One region of the Streptomyces sp. A01 genome, then DNA from elsewhere that is predicted to be linked to it. Evidence: riboswitches for the same ligand, from Rfam matches in the RefSeq annotation. Region 1 holds a riboswitch; the other holds the start of a gene.

What was found. A riboswitch is a leader RNA that binds a small molecule or an ion and turns the genes downstream of it on or off. The one in region 1 is predicted to bind cobalamin.
Region 2: linked by a shared signal. The riboswitch ahead of AC5P1B_RS24445 (cobalamin biosynthesis protein) and the one ahead of AC5P1B_RS20090 (energy-coupling factor ABC transporter permease) in region 1 are both predicted to bind cobalamin.

What each region holds. Positions count from the first base shown of each region.
Region 1 covers NZ_JBWLKN010000014.1:51,869-59,492, reverse strand. The annotation lists gene AC5P1B_RS20105 (energy-coupling factor ABC transporter ATP-binding protein) at 1-750, opposite strand, end outside; gene cbiQ (cobalt ECF transporter T component CbiQ) at 747-1,496, opposite strand; gene AC5P1B_RS20095 (energy-coupling factor ABC transporter substrate-binding protein) at 1,503-1,958, opposite strand; gene AC5P1B_RS20090 (energy-coupling factor ABC transporter permease) at 1,955-2,653, opposite strand; cobalamin riboswitch at 2,683-2,870, opposite strand; gene AC5P1B_RS20085 (TIGR03557 family F420-dependent LLM class oxidoreductase) at 3,139-4,113, shown strand; gene AC5P1B_RS20080 (GNAT family N-acetyltransferase) at 4,252-5,112, opposite strand; gene AC5P1B_RS20075 (class I SAM-dependent methyltransferase) at 5,223-5,879, shown strand; gene AC5P1B_RS20070 (polyprenol monophosphomannose synthase) at 6,180-6,899, shown strand; gene AC5P1B_RS20065 (2-dehydropantoate 2-reductase) at 7,192-7,624, opposite strand, start outside.
Region 2 covers NZ_JBWLKN010000019.1:80,045-87,668, forward strand. The annotation lists gene AC5P1B_RS24430 (putative cobaltochelatase) at 1-36, opposite strand, end outside; gene AC5P1B_RS24435 (hypothetical protein) at 33-212, opposite strand; gene AC5P1B_RS24440 (cobyric acid synthase) at 209-1,819, opposite strand; partial or broken gene AC5P1B_RS24445 (cobalamin biosynthesis protein) at 2,077-3,048, opposite strand; cobalamin riboswitch at 3,178-3,373, opposite strand; gene AC5P1B_RS24450 (hypothetical protein) at 3,777-4,016, opposite strand; gene AC5P1B_RS24455 (inorganic phosphate transporter) at 4,122-5,480, opposite strand; gene AC5P1B_RS24460 (lysozyme) at 5,627-6,334, opposite strand; gene AC5P1B_RS24465 (class II aldolase/adducin family protein) at 7,048-7,624, shown strand, end outside.

The DNA.
Region 1 (7,624 bases):
GGCGACCGCCACGCTCCACGGCCTGCGGAGCCGGGCGGCGTCGAGGAGGTCCTGGTCGGCGAGCAGCTCGGCCGCCGGTCCCGTACGCAGGCCCTCCGGCGTCAGGACGGCCGCGTCGTCCGCCCACCGCAGAGCGAGGTCCACGTCGTGGGTGGCCATCACGATGGTCGTGCCCGCGGCCTGGAGACGGCCGAGGACGTCGAGCAGCCGCTCCTGACCATGCGGGTCGAGCCCCGCCGTGGGCTCATCGAGGATCAGCACCCGGGGGCGCATCGCGACCGCCCCCGCTATCGCCGCGCGCTTGCGCTGCCCGTACGAGAGCAGGTGGGTCGGGCGGTCCTCAAGCGCCGCGATGTCGAGCGCGTCCAGCGCCTCCCGTACACGGCCGCGCACCTCCTCCTCGGACAGCCCCAGATTCATCGGGCCGAACGACACGTCCTGCGCGACCGAGGCGGCGAAGAGCTGGTCGTCCGGGTCCTGCACGACGAGCTGCACCGTGGTGCGCAGCCGCGTCAGGCCCTTGCGGTCATAGCGGACGGGCTCGCCCTCCAGCAGCAGTTGGCCGTCCGCGCACCGCAGGCCGCCGTTGAGGAGCCGCAGCATGGTCGTCTTGCCGCCGCCGTTGCGGCCGAGCAGCGCCACGGCCCGCCCCTCGCGCACGGCGAAGCTCACCCCGCTCAGCACGGGCGGACCGTCCTCGTAGGCGTACTCAGCCCGTACGAGTTCGATGACGGGCCGCTGCGAGGTCATGGGAGGAACCTTTCGGTGACGAGGGTGAGGCCGGTGAGGGCCGCCAGCAGTGCGGCGGTCGCCCCCAGGAAGGAACGCGAGATCTTCGCCTCGGGGACCAGCACCCGCAGCGTGCCGTCGTACCCCCGCCCGGCGAGGCCCGACTGGAGGCGGGCGGCGCGGTCGAAGGCACGGACGAACGCGGTCGCCCCCAGCCCCGCCAGCGACCGCCACTGGGCGCTGGTGGTGGTGAGGCCCAGCCGGGCCGCCTGCGCCTGCCGGATCTGCGCCATCGAGTCCAGCAGCAGGAAACTCATCCGGTACGTCACGAGCGCGACGTCGACCACGGCGGGCGGCACGCCCGCCCGGACCAGCCGGGGGAGCACATCGGAGACGGGCGTCGTGAACGCGAACAGCAGCAGGCCGAGCGAGGCCGCCGAGGTGCGCGCCAGCAGCTGCCCCGCGAGGACCGGCCCGTTCGGTGCGAGCGCGACCAGACCGTCAGGACCGCCCACCTCGAACAGCAGCGGGACCGCGCCGGTCACACAGAAGCCGAGCGGGATGCGCCAGGCCCGCCACAGCTGCCGCGGTACGACCCGGGCCGGGCCGATGAGCACGGTCAGTGTCACCGCGGCGATCAGCGGGGCGCCCGGCCACGGGGGCAGTGAGATCGCCAGGACGGTCAGCCCCAGGCCCAGGCATGCCTTGTCCAGGGGGTGGCGGCGGCGCCAGTGGCTGCTGTGCGCCGCCGCGTCGATGGGGAGCATCGGCGGCTACGACCGGGGTGAGCCGGGAGTGCCGCTCACTGGCGCGCCCGCGTCCGCGTCCGCCCCTGTGTCCGTGTCCGCGGTCGTGCCTGGGCGTTCGTCCGTGGGCTCGGCTTCGCCGGACGTGGCGGCCGTCCCCTCCGCCGTACCTGCGGCCGCCGCGCGGGCCTCCCCTTGGCGGCGCCCCTTGCGCAGCCCGAAGTAGTACGCGAGGACGCCCGCGCCGAGCGCCGCCTGGAGGGCGAACAATGCCGACTCGATCTCGCCCGACGGCGGTTCGTACAGGGGTGAGAACCACGGGTCGTAGTCCGGTTCGTTCTCGATGATCGCCGTCTCGGCCTGCGCGTCGGCGCCGGTGAACGGCTCCTCCTTGTCGTCCCCGAGACCGAGCACGAGCGGCATCACGGCCAGTGCGGCCACGATCAGCAGCAGCAGAGCGTTGATCTTCGTGTCGCGCTTCATCCCGCCACCGCCTTCTCGTCGCGGCCCTTGCGGCCGGGCAGCAGCACGCCGAGCCGGGTCAGCTCGCCCTTGCTCGACTGGGTCAGGAGGCGCATCACCAGCACGGTGAGCAGGCCCTCGCTGACCGCCAGCGGGATCTGGGTCACGGCGAAGATGCCGCCGAACTTGGCGAGCGCGCCCAGGAAGCCGCTGCTCGGGTCCGGGAAGGCCAGCGCCAGCTGCACGCTGGTCACGCAGTAGGTGCTGAGGTCGGCGGCGAAGGCCCCGAAGAACACGCAGACCATCAGGGGCGCGCCGAACCGGCGCAGCAGCCAGTACAGCCCGTAGCCGGTCCACGGCCCGACGATGGCCATCGAGAAGGCGTTGGCGCCCAGGGTGGTGAGGCCGCCGTGCGCCAGCAGCAACGCCTGGAACAGCAGCGTGATGGTGCCGAGCACCGCCATGACCGGCGGTCTGAACAAGATCGCTCCGAGTCCCGTTCCCGTGGGATGGGAGCAGCTCCCCGTCACTGAGGGGATCTTGAGCGCGGAGAGGACGAACGTGAAGGCTCCGGCCGCACCGAGCAGCAGGGTGCTCTCGGGGTGCGCCTTGACCTCGCGGGTGAGTGCCCGGACACCGTGGGCGACGAACGGAGCTGACGCGACGCCCCAGGCGACCGCGTGCAACGGGGGCAGATACCCCTCGGCGATGTGCATGACGTAAGAGACCTCTCCAGCACCTCGTGGATGGACGACGCGCCTTGGCCGGTCTCCTGGCTTACGGGTCATGCCGTCAAGCTCCGCCTTCCCAGATCGCCGTCTTGTTGGCGATCCAGTGGCTCCCGAGGGATGGAACTGGACTTCCCGATCACAGTGGCGAGGGCCGCACCGGTTCTTCACCGGTTTCCCGTGCACCAAGGCCCTGAGACAGTAGCGGCCGCCCCAGCCTGCGACAACCCGCGCACGCGCGTTCATCGCGTTCCCCTCCGCACCTCAGGGCGCCGTCGGTCGGCCTCATGTCCAGGGCCTGGAGGGTTTATCCACCCCGCTCGTGTGGCACCCGACGCCGACAGCCACAGGACGGCCCGGCGGCGGGCGCTCGCACGCCATCGTCGGCCGGGACCCGTGGGGGACACGGACCACCGGGGGGTGCGAGACGCGGGGAAGCCGGTGAACGCGGAACCGCCAGGGAGTGAGGGCACATGGAGATCGGTTACAAACTGGCCGCCGAGGCGTTCGGCCCGGCGGAGCTGGTCCGGCAGGCACAGCGAGCGGAGGACGCCGGCTTCGACTTCGTCGAGGTCAGTGATCACTATCACCCCTGGCTGGACAACCAGGGCCACTCGCCGTTCGTGTGGACCGTCCTCGGCGCCATCGCGGAGCGCACCGAGCGCATCGGCCTCGCGACCGGCGTGACGTGTCCGACCGTCCGGTACCACCCGGCGATCATCGCGCAGGCGGCGGCGACGCTCGCGCTGGTCTCGGAGGGCCGGTTCACGCTCGGCATCGGCTCCGGTGAGCGGCTCAACGAGCACGTCGTCGGGCGCGAGTTCCCCGGGGTGGGCACCCGCCACGCGATGCTGCGTGAGGCACTGGAGATCATTCGCCTGCTGTGGCGCGGCGGATACCGCTCGTACGACGGCAAGTATCTGCGACTGGAGGACGCCCGGGTCTTCGACCTGCCCGAGGAGGCCCCACCGATCGCTGTGGCCGCCAGCGGCCCGCCGTCCGCGCGCATCGCCGCCGAACTCGGCGACGGCCTGTTCGCCACCGAGGACAAACCGGAGATCGTCGAGCGCTACCGCGCGGCGGGCGGCACCGGGCCGGGCTACGCCGAGGTCCCGATGGCGTGGGCGGCTGACGAGCACACGGCGGCGAAGGCCGCCCTGGACACCTCACGGTGGGCCCTCACCGGCTGGAAGGTCATGAGCGAACTCCCCAACCCGGTCAACTTCGACGCCGCGACCACCACGGTGACCCAGGACGACATCATGGAGAAGTTCGCCTGCGGCCCCGACCCCGCCCGGTACGTGGACACGGCGCGCGGTTTCGCGGACGCCGGGTTCGACCACCTGGTGATGCAGAACGCGGGCCCCGACCCCGACGGCTTCATCGACTTCTACGCGAGGGAACTCGACGGCCCGATGCGCCGGCTCACGGCGCGCGCCGTGGCCTGACCTGGCCGGCCATCGATACGGCGGCGCACAGCAGCCACTGGCGCCGCCGCCAGGAGCACTTGGACCCGCCAGGAGCACTTGGACCCGCCAGGAGCACCTGGACCCGCCAGGATCAGAGATAACGCCCGCCGGACCGGCTCAGGAGGTGGGCTGCGGGGCGAGCGTCAACAGCACCCGGTCGCTGACAGGGCGGTAACCGAGCCGCTGGTACAGCGCGTTGGTCGCGGTGTTGGCGAGGTTGGCGAACAGCAGCACCGTCCGCTCTCCCGCGTCCACGGCGGCCTTGCTCACGGCTGCCGTCACGGCCGCCGCGTACCCGCGACGCCGCTGGTCCGGCGGCGTGTAGACGCCGGCGACGCGCACCATCCCCGCGCTGCTGCGTGTCACCCCCGCCATCGCCACGGGCGTCGTGCCCACCTCCCAGAGCGTGCAGCCGCCGTGGCTGAGCCGTTCCTCCAAGGCCCGTGACGCGTCCGCGGGGTCCTCACCGATGTCCACGAGGTACGCCTCGAACCAGTCGAGCAGCAGGGCACGGTCACCGTCCTCGGCGACCCGCGCGCGGCCCGGCGGAGCGGGCCGCGGCGGAACCAGTTCCCCCAGCCGGTACAGCCGATGGCGCCCCGCGACCTCCGGCCGCGAGCCGTGCCTGCGCGACCACGCGTCCGCGATGGCCTCACCCGTCACCTGCTCCCCGCCGAAGCCCACGACCGTACGGGGCCCCGCCGCCAGGGTCGCCACGAGCTGCCCGGCCGCTTCGCGTGACATGGGCGAGAACTGCACCGGATGCGGAGGGGTGCATACGAAGGCGGCGCCGACCTTTCCGTCGTCCCCGCGCCACCAGCCGTAGAAGGGAGCGGCGGCGGAGTACCGCCCCGCGCCCTGGGTCCGCAGCGACTCGGTGATCGACAGCAGCAGGGTGTGTTCGTCCGGCCGCGCGTGCAGAAAGCCGCTCGCGGTCGCGAGGAAAGCGTCGATGTCGTCAGTCGTCGTCCAGGTCATGCCCCAGCTTCACCCAACGACGGCCCCTCACGCACCCGAATACCCACGCGGGCGCCGCGGCCGACGCCGGAGCGAGGGCGATGTCAGAGGTGGCCGCGACCATCACAGGCATGGATCACCGACTCACGGCCATCGCCGACTACTGGGACGCGGCGGCCCCCGCGTTCGACGCGGAGCCCGACCACGGCCTGCTGGCCGCCCCCACCCGCGCCGCGTGGGCGCGGCTGATTGCAGCCTGGATGCCGCCCCACCCGGCCGACGTGCTCGACATCGGCTGCGGAACGGGCTCGCTGTCCCTGCTGCTGGCGCAGGCCGGTCACCGCGTGACGGGCGTGGATCTGGCGCCGCGCATGGTGGCCCAGGCCCAGCGCAAGCTGGCGGACACGACGTTCAGGGCGCGGTTCGTCGTCGGCGACGCCGCGGCTCCGCCGACGGATGGCGAGCGGTTCGACGCGGTGCTCGCCCGCCACCTGCTGTGGACGCTGCCCGACCCGGAGGCGGCGCTGCGCGAGTGGACGGCGCGCCTGCGGCCCGGTGGCAGGCTCGTGCTGGTGGAAGGGCGCTGGCGGCAGTCGGCCGGAGCCGGTGCCCCGTATGTGGCGGACGCCGAGACGCTGCCCTGGCACGGTGGCATAGCCGCCGATGAGCTGGCCGCCGTCCTGCGGCCACTCGTGACCAGTCTGCGTGTGCAGCCCCTCAGCGACGACCCGGACCTGTGGGGCGGCCCGGTCGACGACGAGCGCTACGCACTGCTGGCCCGGGTCTGATCCACACGGGGACGCCTGCCCCGGGGCTGACGCCCGCACGGGCCGCCGCCGTGCCCGGTGGCCGGGTGCCCGCACCGCTGACGGCCACGGGAATTGCGGGGCCGGGCGAGCGGGCCAGTAGGGTGCGGCTCTGACTGTCCGCGCCGACGGGACCGCCCAGGACACCCGCCGTATCGCTCGGCGTTCCCGCGCTGTCTGCCGCAAGGAGTAACCGTGCACGTGCCGTTGCGTACACCGGGCGCCGCCGTCCGCCCCGCGCCGCTGCCGGAAGCCTGGGCGGAAGCGCCGCTGGCCGTGGTCATGCCCACCTACAACGAGATCGGCAGCCTTGAGGCCGCCGTGGAGCAGGTGCTCGCCCTGCCGCTGCCAGGGCTGCGACTGAAGATCGTGGACGACTCCAGTCCCGACGGTACCGGGGACCTCGCCGAGCGACTGGCCGAGCAGGCCAACACCGGCGGCAGAGCCCGGATGAGCGTGCTGCACCGCACCGGCAAGGAAGGGCTGGGCAGGGCTTACGCGGCGGGCATGGGCGCCGCCGTGGAGGAGGGCGCCCGGTACGTGGCGCAGATGGACGCCGACGGCAGCCACCCCGCCGAGTCCGTGCCGCAGATGCTGGGCACCGCCCTCGCCACCGGCGCCGGGCTGGTCGTCGGCAGCCGCTATGTCCCCGGCGGGGAGCTCGCCGAGGAGTGGGGCTGGCACCGCCGGCTGCTCTCCCGCTGGGCCAACGTCTACGCCGGTGCGATTCTCTCCACCCCCTTGCGGGACATCACCGCGGGCTTCAACCTCTGGCACGCCGACACGCTGAGCGCCGTCGGGCTGGGCGCCCTGAACAGCGCGGGGTACAGCTTCCAGGTCGAGCTGAAGTACCTCGCCGTCCGGGGCGGCGCCACGGTGGTGGAGATCCCCATCCGCTTCGAGGAGCGCCGGGCGGGCGAGTCCAAGATGAGCTTCGCGGTCCAGCTGGAGTCCGCCGTCGTGCCCTGGCGGCTGCGGCTGCGCAACCGTCGTCGCCCGTAGCAGCCGGGCGATCCCACGGACCGGGCGCGGCGCGACGGGGCGGCCTCGTCGCGCGCTGCGAGCCCCGTCCCGGTGGTCTCCTGTGGCGGTCGTGGCCGCGCCCGGCGCGTACGTACGGCACCGACCGCGCCAGGCGCTGGACGGGACGGGCTCGGTGACCGAGCGAGCGGACGGGCCGGGGGCGCGAGCCGCGACACCGCGCAGGGCTGCCCCGCCAGCTGCCTCGTGCGCGCGGCCGCGCAGCTCACGGGTCTCCGCGGCGGGCTCATTCAGCCCCGTGCCACTGCCTCGCTCAGCGGCGGGTGGCGGCGGTGACCTCGGCGAGCAGGTCGGACCCCGTCCACTGCGGGACCGCGCCGGGACCGGCCTCCTCGCTGCGCCGTACGAGAGTGATGAGCCTGGTGTTGACCGGAGCGGGCAGCCCGTGGCGGGCCGCGAGCGCCGTGACCTCGCCCTGCAAGGAGTCGATCTCAGTGGCGCGCCCGCGTTGCAGGTCCTCCCACATGGACGACCTGGCCTGGGCGTCGATGGAGAGCGTGGAGGCGGCCAGCCGCCGGAAGAGCCCGTCCGGCAGCCGGAGCAGACGCGGCGTGAGGGAGGCGGGGATCGGGCTGAGCCGGGCGGGCCGCACGCCCTCGGCGCGGAAGGCGGCCAGGGCCTCGGACTGGCAGAGCGCGAGACATTCCCGGTAGGCGCGCTGGCCGAGCTGTTCACGCAGGGGCAGC
Region 2 (7,624 bases), on a different contig from region 1:
GCCGACAATCGCGGTGAAGGGGTAGGGGGTGTTCACGCCGTGATCACTCCTTCGAGTGGCTTGCGTCCGGCTCCCGGGGCGTTGCCCGGCAGCTGCGGTACGTGGGTGCCGATGGCCCCGCGCACGCGCGGGTGGTGCGCTCCGCCACGGTCAGCGGGCGGAGCTGTCGCTGTCGTCCCCGGCTCGGCGGGGCTGTTCCGTACGGTGGTCATGGCGCCCCAGGCGGTACGAAGGGCAGCCCGGCGGGCGGGCCCTCCTCGATCAGCCGCAGGAGCGCGCTGGTGTCGGCGTGTTCCTCGATCAGGTCGCCGAGCCGGTCGAGCTGTTCTTCGCGCAGCACACCGAAGGAGGTGTCGGGCGCGGGCACGAACGCCCGCCCCGCGGCGGCGGCCACCCGGCGCAGGAACGCGCGCCGGAAACCGTCGCTCTCCAGCGAGCCGTGCCAGTGTGTGCCCCACACGGCGCCCACCCGGCAGCCGTCCAGCGCCCGGCCCTGGCCGTCGCGCATGAACGGCTCGTCGCCGCCCGTCACCTCGGCGACGCCGTGGTGGATCTCGTATCCCTCCACCGTCTCGCCGAGCGCCGTGCCGACCGGCCGCGCCAGAGTCTTGTCCACGGCGAACCGCACCCGCACCGGCAGCAGCCCAAGCCCCCGCACCGTCCCGGCCTTCGACTCGACCTGGTCATCGACGCGTTCGCCGAGGAGCTGATAGCCCCCGCAGATGCCGAGCACGGGACGGCCCTCGGCGGCCCGGCGCGCGAGGGCGTCGGCGAGACCGCGCTCCCGCAGCCACGCCAGCGCGCGCACCGTGCCGCGCGTGCCGGGGACCACCACCAGGTCGGCGTCGGCCAGCTCCTCGGGGCGGTCCACGAACCGGACGACGACGCCGGGTTCGGCCGCCAGCGCGTCCACATCGGTGAAGTTCGACATCAACGGGACGGCGGTGACCGCCACCCGCAGCACGTCGGCGCCGTGCGGCGGTGCCACGACCGATTCCCTGACGGCGCCGCGCATCGAGACCCGCAGCCCGTCCTCCTCGTCGATCCCGAGGCCGTGCGCGAACGGCAGCACGCCCAGCGTGGGCCGACCCGTCAGCTCACGCAGCATGTCGAGGCCCGGCTCCAGCAGGCTCACATCGCCGCGGAACTTGTTCACGAGATAGCCCGAGATCAGCGCCTGGTCCGCCGCTGAGAGCAGGGCGGTCGTGCCGAAGAAGGAGGCGAAGACGCCGCCGCGGTCGATGTCGCCGACCACCACGACCGGCAGCCGGGCGGCGCGCGCGAGCCCCATGTTGACGATGTCGGTGCGCCGCAGATTGATCTCGGCGGGGCTTCCCGCGCCCTCGCAGATCACCGCGTCGTGCGTACGGCGCAGCTCGGCCAGGCAGTCCGTGACCGTGGACAGCAACGCCTCCCGGCCCCGCGGCCGGACTCCGTCCCGTCCCTGAGCCCGGCCCGGACCCGGTTCCCGGCCGTCCTCCCGCTCGAAGTAGCCGCGCGCGGTGAACTCGCCGACCGCCTTGCCGAGCAGCACCACCTGGCTGGTGCGGTCGCCACCGGGCTTGAGCAGCACCGGGTTCATCAGCGCGGTCGGCTCCACGCGGGCGGCCGCGGCCTGCATGGCCTGCGCCCGCCCGATCTCCGCGCCTTCGCGGGTGACGAAGGAGTTGAGCGACATGTTCTGCGCCTTGAACGGCGCGACCTTGACGCCCTTACGGGCCAGCCAGCGGCAGATGCCCGCGGTGACCACGCTCTTGCCCGCGTCCGAGGTGGTACCGGCGACCAGCAGCCCGCCACCCACGCGCCCAGCGTCACTCATGCGCCCCCCTTGGCCTTGCTCACGCCGGGCCGTTCGCCCTTGGTCCTGCCCTTGGTCTCGTCCTTGCCGTGGTCGGCGCTGGCGCCTCTGGTGCCCCTGCCGTCACCGCCGGCGTCGGTGCCCGCGGTACGGGGCGGCGCCGGAGAAGCCATCGGCTTGGCCGCCAGCAGGCTTCCCGCCAGCGCCAGGCCGAATGCCGCCCGCCGCCACCCGGCGCCGCACCTTCCGGGCTGCCCCGCAAGGGAGGCGGCGAACCCGCGCCGGACCATGCCGTATCCCACGCGCCCGGCGACAGCGGCCGTCAGCGCGAGGGTGCTCACCCGGCGCGAGAGCCGTACCGCCCGTTCGATGTCGGCCGTCTCCACCGGCCGGTTCTCCGCGCCGAGCACCGGCCGGTGCTCCACGCGGCCCGCGTAGGCGAGGATGCCGCCGAGCCGGACACCCAGGGCACCGGCGAAGGCCGCCTCGACCGGACCCGCGTTGGGGCTCGGGTGCTTCGCCGCGTCCCGGCGCGCCACGCGCCACGCCCCGCGCCGGTCGGGCCCGGCGAGCGCCGCCAGCACGGCGGTGAGGCGCGCGCCCGGCCAGCCCGCGACGTCGTCGAGCCGGGCCGAGGCCCAGCCGAACCGCAGGTAGCGGGGCGACTTGTGACCGACCATCGCGTCCAGCGTGTTCACCGCCCGGAAGCCCACCAGTCCGGGCACGCCCCCGACAGCGCCCCACACCAGGGCGCCGACCACGGCGTCCGAGGTGTTCTCGGCGACCGACTCCACGACCGCCCGCGCGATCTGCTGCCCGTCCAGCGCCTGCGGGTCACGCCCGCACAGCCCCGGCAGCGCCGCCCTCGCGGCGGCGAGGTCCCCGGCGGCGAGCGCGGCGCCGATGACGCGCGCCTCGCGACCCAGCGACGTCCCCCCGAGCACGGCCCAGGTGGCGGCGGCGGTCAGCGCCGTATCGGCCAGAGCGGAGCGCCGCACAGTGCGGGACAGCGCGACGGCGGCCAGGGTGACGCCTCCGGCACAGATCGCCGTGTGCAGCGCCCCACGTCCCCGGTCGTCACGCCACAGCCGTCGTTCCACGGCGCCCGCCGCGCGCCCGAAGGCGGCCACCGGGTGCGCGCGGGGCGGGTCGCCCACGGCGAGGTCGCAGAGATAGCCGAGGGCGGCGCCGTACGCGTAGGGAAGAGGCCCGTACGGATCGCGCGCGTACGGAAACTGAGGAGCACGCATCGGGTCAGCTCGCCGTCGCGCCTCGAAGGGGGAGGGGACATGGCGGAGGTGGGGGAACGTGCGCGGCGCAGGGCGTTCTGTGACAGCCGACCATGGCGATGTGTCCTCACTCAGGGTCCGCGCCCTGGCTCGACGTGATCGGCGGCGAGAGTCTCCTGGCTCCCCGGATCGGCGCCGCACCCGGGCCTTCCAGCTCGGGGACCGAGCCGTGACCACACGCTGGGGGAGCGCTCCCCGGTGACAGTGGCGGGACCGCGCCGGATTCACACCGGCTTCCTCTGCTGTCGCCGTTTGGCCCCGGCAGTCCACCACGGCTCACGAAGAGCCGTCAACTTGCGGTTGACCTGCGACGGGGTAGCGCGGGGCGCCCACGCGGGCGGCCGTACCACCGGCTCGCGCCCGGCGTCCGATCGGGGCGCGTACCGCGGTCGCGAGCCCCACGGCGTCGCGAGCCCCACGGCGAGGGCGGTGCGACGGCGGTGGTGCCGCGGTGGCGGTGGGGCGGCGGTGAGGCGGCGGCGGTGGTCGGCGTCCAGGCCCCCTCCGGGCGCGCGTCCGCCTGCCCCGTCCGCCGCTGCCTGGTTCGTCCTCCGGGAGCGGGAAGGGCGTCCGCGGGAACGGGGAAGCCCGCCGCCCCGGGCGCGCTGTGCGGGCGCGTCGCGGGCGGCGGGCCAGAGGTTTCCGTGCCGAGAGGGCCGAAGGGGCCGAAGGGGCCGAAGGGGCGCGGGCTAGGCGACGATCAGGTAGATCCCGTACGAGACCACAGCCGCGCACAGCGCGAAGCACGCGTACGCGCCGGAGCGCGCCAGCCCGCTGGGGCTGGTGGTGGCGACCGCCGTGCCGTCCTGCTGGCGGGTCGGCTTGTGCGAGGTGCCGACGATGCCGAGCGTGAAGACGCCCACCATGGCGACGGTCACCACGAGGCTGACACCGAAGACCTCACCGAGTGCTGCCCAGTCGATGCTCATGGCGATGTTTCCTTGCTTCCTTGGGGTGTGGCGCTACGGGGGCCGCGCACCGTACGGGCCGCGCGGAGGTCCGGGCGCCGATGGAAGCGGCGCCCGGACGAGAGGTCAGACGGAGGCCCGTGCCGGGGCCGGGGCGGGGGCGGGTACCGAAGCGGCGGGCTCGGGCTCGGGCACGGTGGCCGACTCCGCTGCCGACGGCGCGCCGGACTCCTGCTCGGAGGCGGACCGCTGGGCGATGGGCCCGGCGGGCGGCGGTGCGACGCTCTGCAGGGCGGCGGTGACCACGCCCACCGGCTCGGCGGCGTCCTTCGTGCCGTCCGCGGCCTCGGCGGCCGCTGCGGCCGGGACGCCACCGACGATCTCGGCCTCGTTGACGTTGGTGTGGTCCACGGGCTTGCGGCGGGAAGCGGCCCAGATGGCGCCGCAGGCGAGGAGGGCCAGCACGGCGACCGTGGCCACGCCCCAGTCGCCACGTTCGGCGAGCAGCGCGGCAGCACCGGCGACCAGCCCGGCCGCGGGCAGCGTCAGGCCCCAGGCGAGCACCATCCGCCCGGCGGTGGACCAGCGCACCACGCCGCCCTTGCGGCCGAGACCCGAGCCCATCACGGAGCCGGAGCAGACCTGGGTGGTGGAGAGTGCGAAACCGATGTGCGAGGAGGCCAGGATCACGGTCGCGGCGCCGGTCTGGGCGGCGAAGCCCTGCGGCGGCTGGATGTCGGTGAGGCCCTTGCCCATGGTGCGGATGATGCGCCAGCCGCCGAGATAGGTGCCGAGCGCGATGGCGATACCGGCCGAGACGATGACCCACAGCGGCGGGTCGGAGGCGGGTGCGACGACGCCGCCGGTGACCAGGGCCAGGGTGATGACGCCCATCGTCTTCTGCGCGTCGTTGGTGCCGTGCGCGAGGGAGACCAGGGCGGCCGAGGCGATCTGCCCGGCGCGGTAGCCCTTGGCGGTGTCCTGGGAGTCGCGGTTGCGGGCGAGCCGGTACGTGAGCCGGGTCGCGGCCAGGGCGGCGATGCCCGCCACCAGCGGTGCGGCCACCGCGGGGATGAGGACCTTCATGACGACCGCGTCGCCGTTGACGCCGTCCATGCCGACGGAGACCACTGTCGCGCCGATCAGACCGCCGAAGAGGGCGTGGGAGGAACTGGACGGGAGCCCGGCCAGCCACGTCAGGAGATTCCAGACGATGGCTCCGACGAGGCCCGCGAAGATCACTTCAGGTTGGATACCGGAGTTCTCATCGATGATTCCTCCGGAAATGGTCTTGGCGACCTCCACGGACAAGAACGCGCCCACCAGATTGAGCACCGCCGACATGGCCACTGCGGTCTTGGGCCGCAGCGCCCCGGTGGAAATGGTGGTGGCCATGGCATTGGCCGTGTCGTGGAAGCCGTTCGTGAAATCGAACACCAAGGCCGTGACGATCACGATCCCGATGAGAAGCGTGATGTGTTCCATTCACCCAGGCAATCAGTTCGGGGGGTAGTGACCCGGCGACCGTAGGTAGGTCGAGTGAACGGAAGGTGAACTAGGGCAGACGTCACGGTGACGCACCTGAAGTGGCCCATTGAGACCGTTTCCGGAAGCGCGTACGTGGGGCGTCCTCAGCCCCCAGCGAGCCTTCTGAGACCCGACATTGAGCCGTTGAACACGTTCTGGTCACCCGGCAGCGGGCCCTTGTTCGCCTGCTGCCAGAACGTGTGGGTGCCCCAGCCGGCGGGGAGGGGCCCCGGAGAGCTGCGCCAACTCGCGAGCCAGAGCGGATGCTGGGCACCGAAGGCGGCGTTGTTGCCCGTGCACCGGCGCCACCAGTTGGTCGTCGTGTAGATGACCGGATAGCGCCCTGTCTGGCGGCGTACCTCGGCACTAAACGCCGAAATCCAGTCAACCATGGCCGAGTCGCTTATCCCATAACAGGCGCGCTTCGGGTCATATGGGTTGAATTCGATGTCAAGTGCGGGCGGCAGTGTCCGGCCGTCCGCCGCCGGTGTCCCCCCGTTGCGCAGGAAGTGCTCGGCCTGCGCGCGCCCTGACGAGGTATTGGGGCGGGCGAAGTGATACGCGCCACGCAGGAGCCCCACGGCCCGCGAACCGTTGTACTGCTGTGCGAAGTACGGGTTTCGGTAGTCGTCCGACTCGGTCGCCTTGACATAGACGAACCGCGCCCCCGCGTCCCGCGCCTGGCGCCAGTTCACCTCCCGCTGGTGCGAGGAGACGTCGTGGCCGCGCGGCTTGCTCGCCGTGGCCGCCGCCGACGGCTCGATCAGCGTGAGAGCGCCCGCCAGCAGGGTGCCGAGGGACGCTATCCACACGCGGGCCCGGCGTCGGCCCGTCGCGCCGCCGTGGACGCGTACCGGCGTGCGCGCCGGTGTGCCGCTGGGCGCCCGCCCCTCGTGTCGGCACTCCTGGCCGTGGCTGTCACTCGCGCCCGTTCCGGCTCTCTCCACGCCAACCCCTTCCATCGCGGTGAGTGGCACCAGGATTACCAGGAGTAGGAGCAAAAAGTCCGGAGATTTAGTGTGTTATTCGTATTTATCAATCCGGTTGGCCGCCTCGCGGACGGACTGACGGTGCCGGAGGGCCCGTGCTTACCGGGGGCTGGCAGGATCTCCAACGGCGCGGCGCGGTGGGAGGCGCGACGCGCCATCAGGTGACCGGCATCACCCGGCGGGCGGGATGGCGGGCGGCCCCGCCGAACGGCCGGACGTCTCCGAACGGCCAGGCGACCGCCACCGGCCGACGCCCACAGCGGCTGAGCGCCGAGCGGACCGTGGGGAACCCGGCGGCGGCCGTGCTGCCCGAAGGCGTCGGAGCGTGGCGCAGAGGCGTAGGGCAGCGAACCGTGGACACAGCCGACCGCACCCGCCGGACGCGCCTGATGACCGGCACGACGGACGAGACCGGACGAGAACCGGAACCGGCAGAGCCGCCAAGACCGCGAAGCAAGACCGCAAAGCAAGACGGCGAGAAGCAAGACGGCGAGAAGCCAGACGACGAAAACGAGAAGGAGAGGGCGAGCGACGACATGACCGGAACGGCGGCGGAACGCGAACACCTACGGCAGACATGGGCGGACGTCGTGGCGACCGCCCGGCGGACGACCGCGGACGGACTGGTGGTCGGCACGTCGGGCAACGTCTCGGCCCGCGTCGGCGACACCGTGCTGGTCACCCCGAGCGGCACCCCGTACGACCGGCTTGGACCCGACGACCTGTGCGGTGTCGACCTCGAAGGACGGCAGACCATCGGGGACCGCGTCCCCACCAGTGAACTGCCGATGCACCTCGCGATCTACCGGGCCACGACGGCCAGGGCGATCGTGCACACGCACGCCGTCCACGCCACCGCCGTCTCCACGCTCGTCACGGCGCTGCCCGCCATCCACTACATGACGGGTGCCCTCGGCGGACCGGTCCGGGTCGCCCCGTACGCGCTCTACGGCAGCGAGGAGCTGGCCGAGCACATGCTGCACGCGCTCAGCGACCGCACCGGCTGCCTGCTCCGCAACCACGGGACGATCGTCTACGGCGACAGCCTCGACCAGGCGTACGACCGCACCGCCCAGCTGGAATGGATGTGCAGGGTCTGGCTCACGGCGGCGG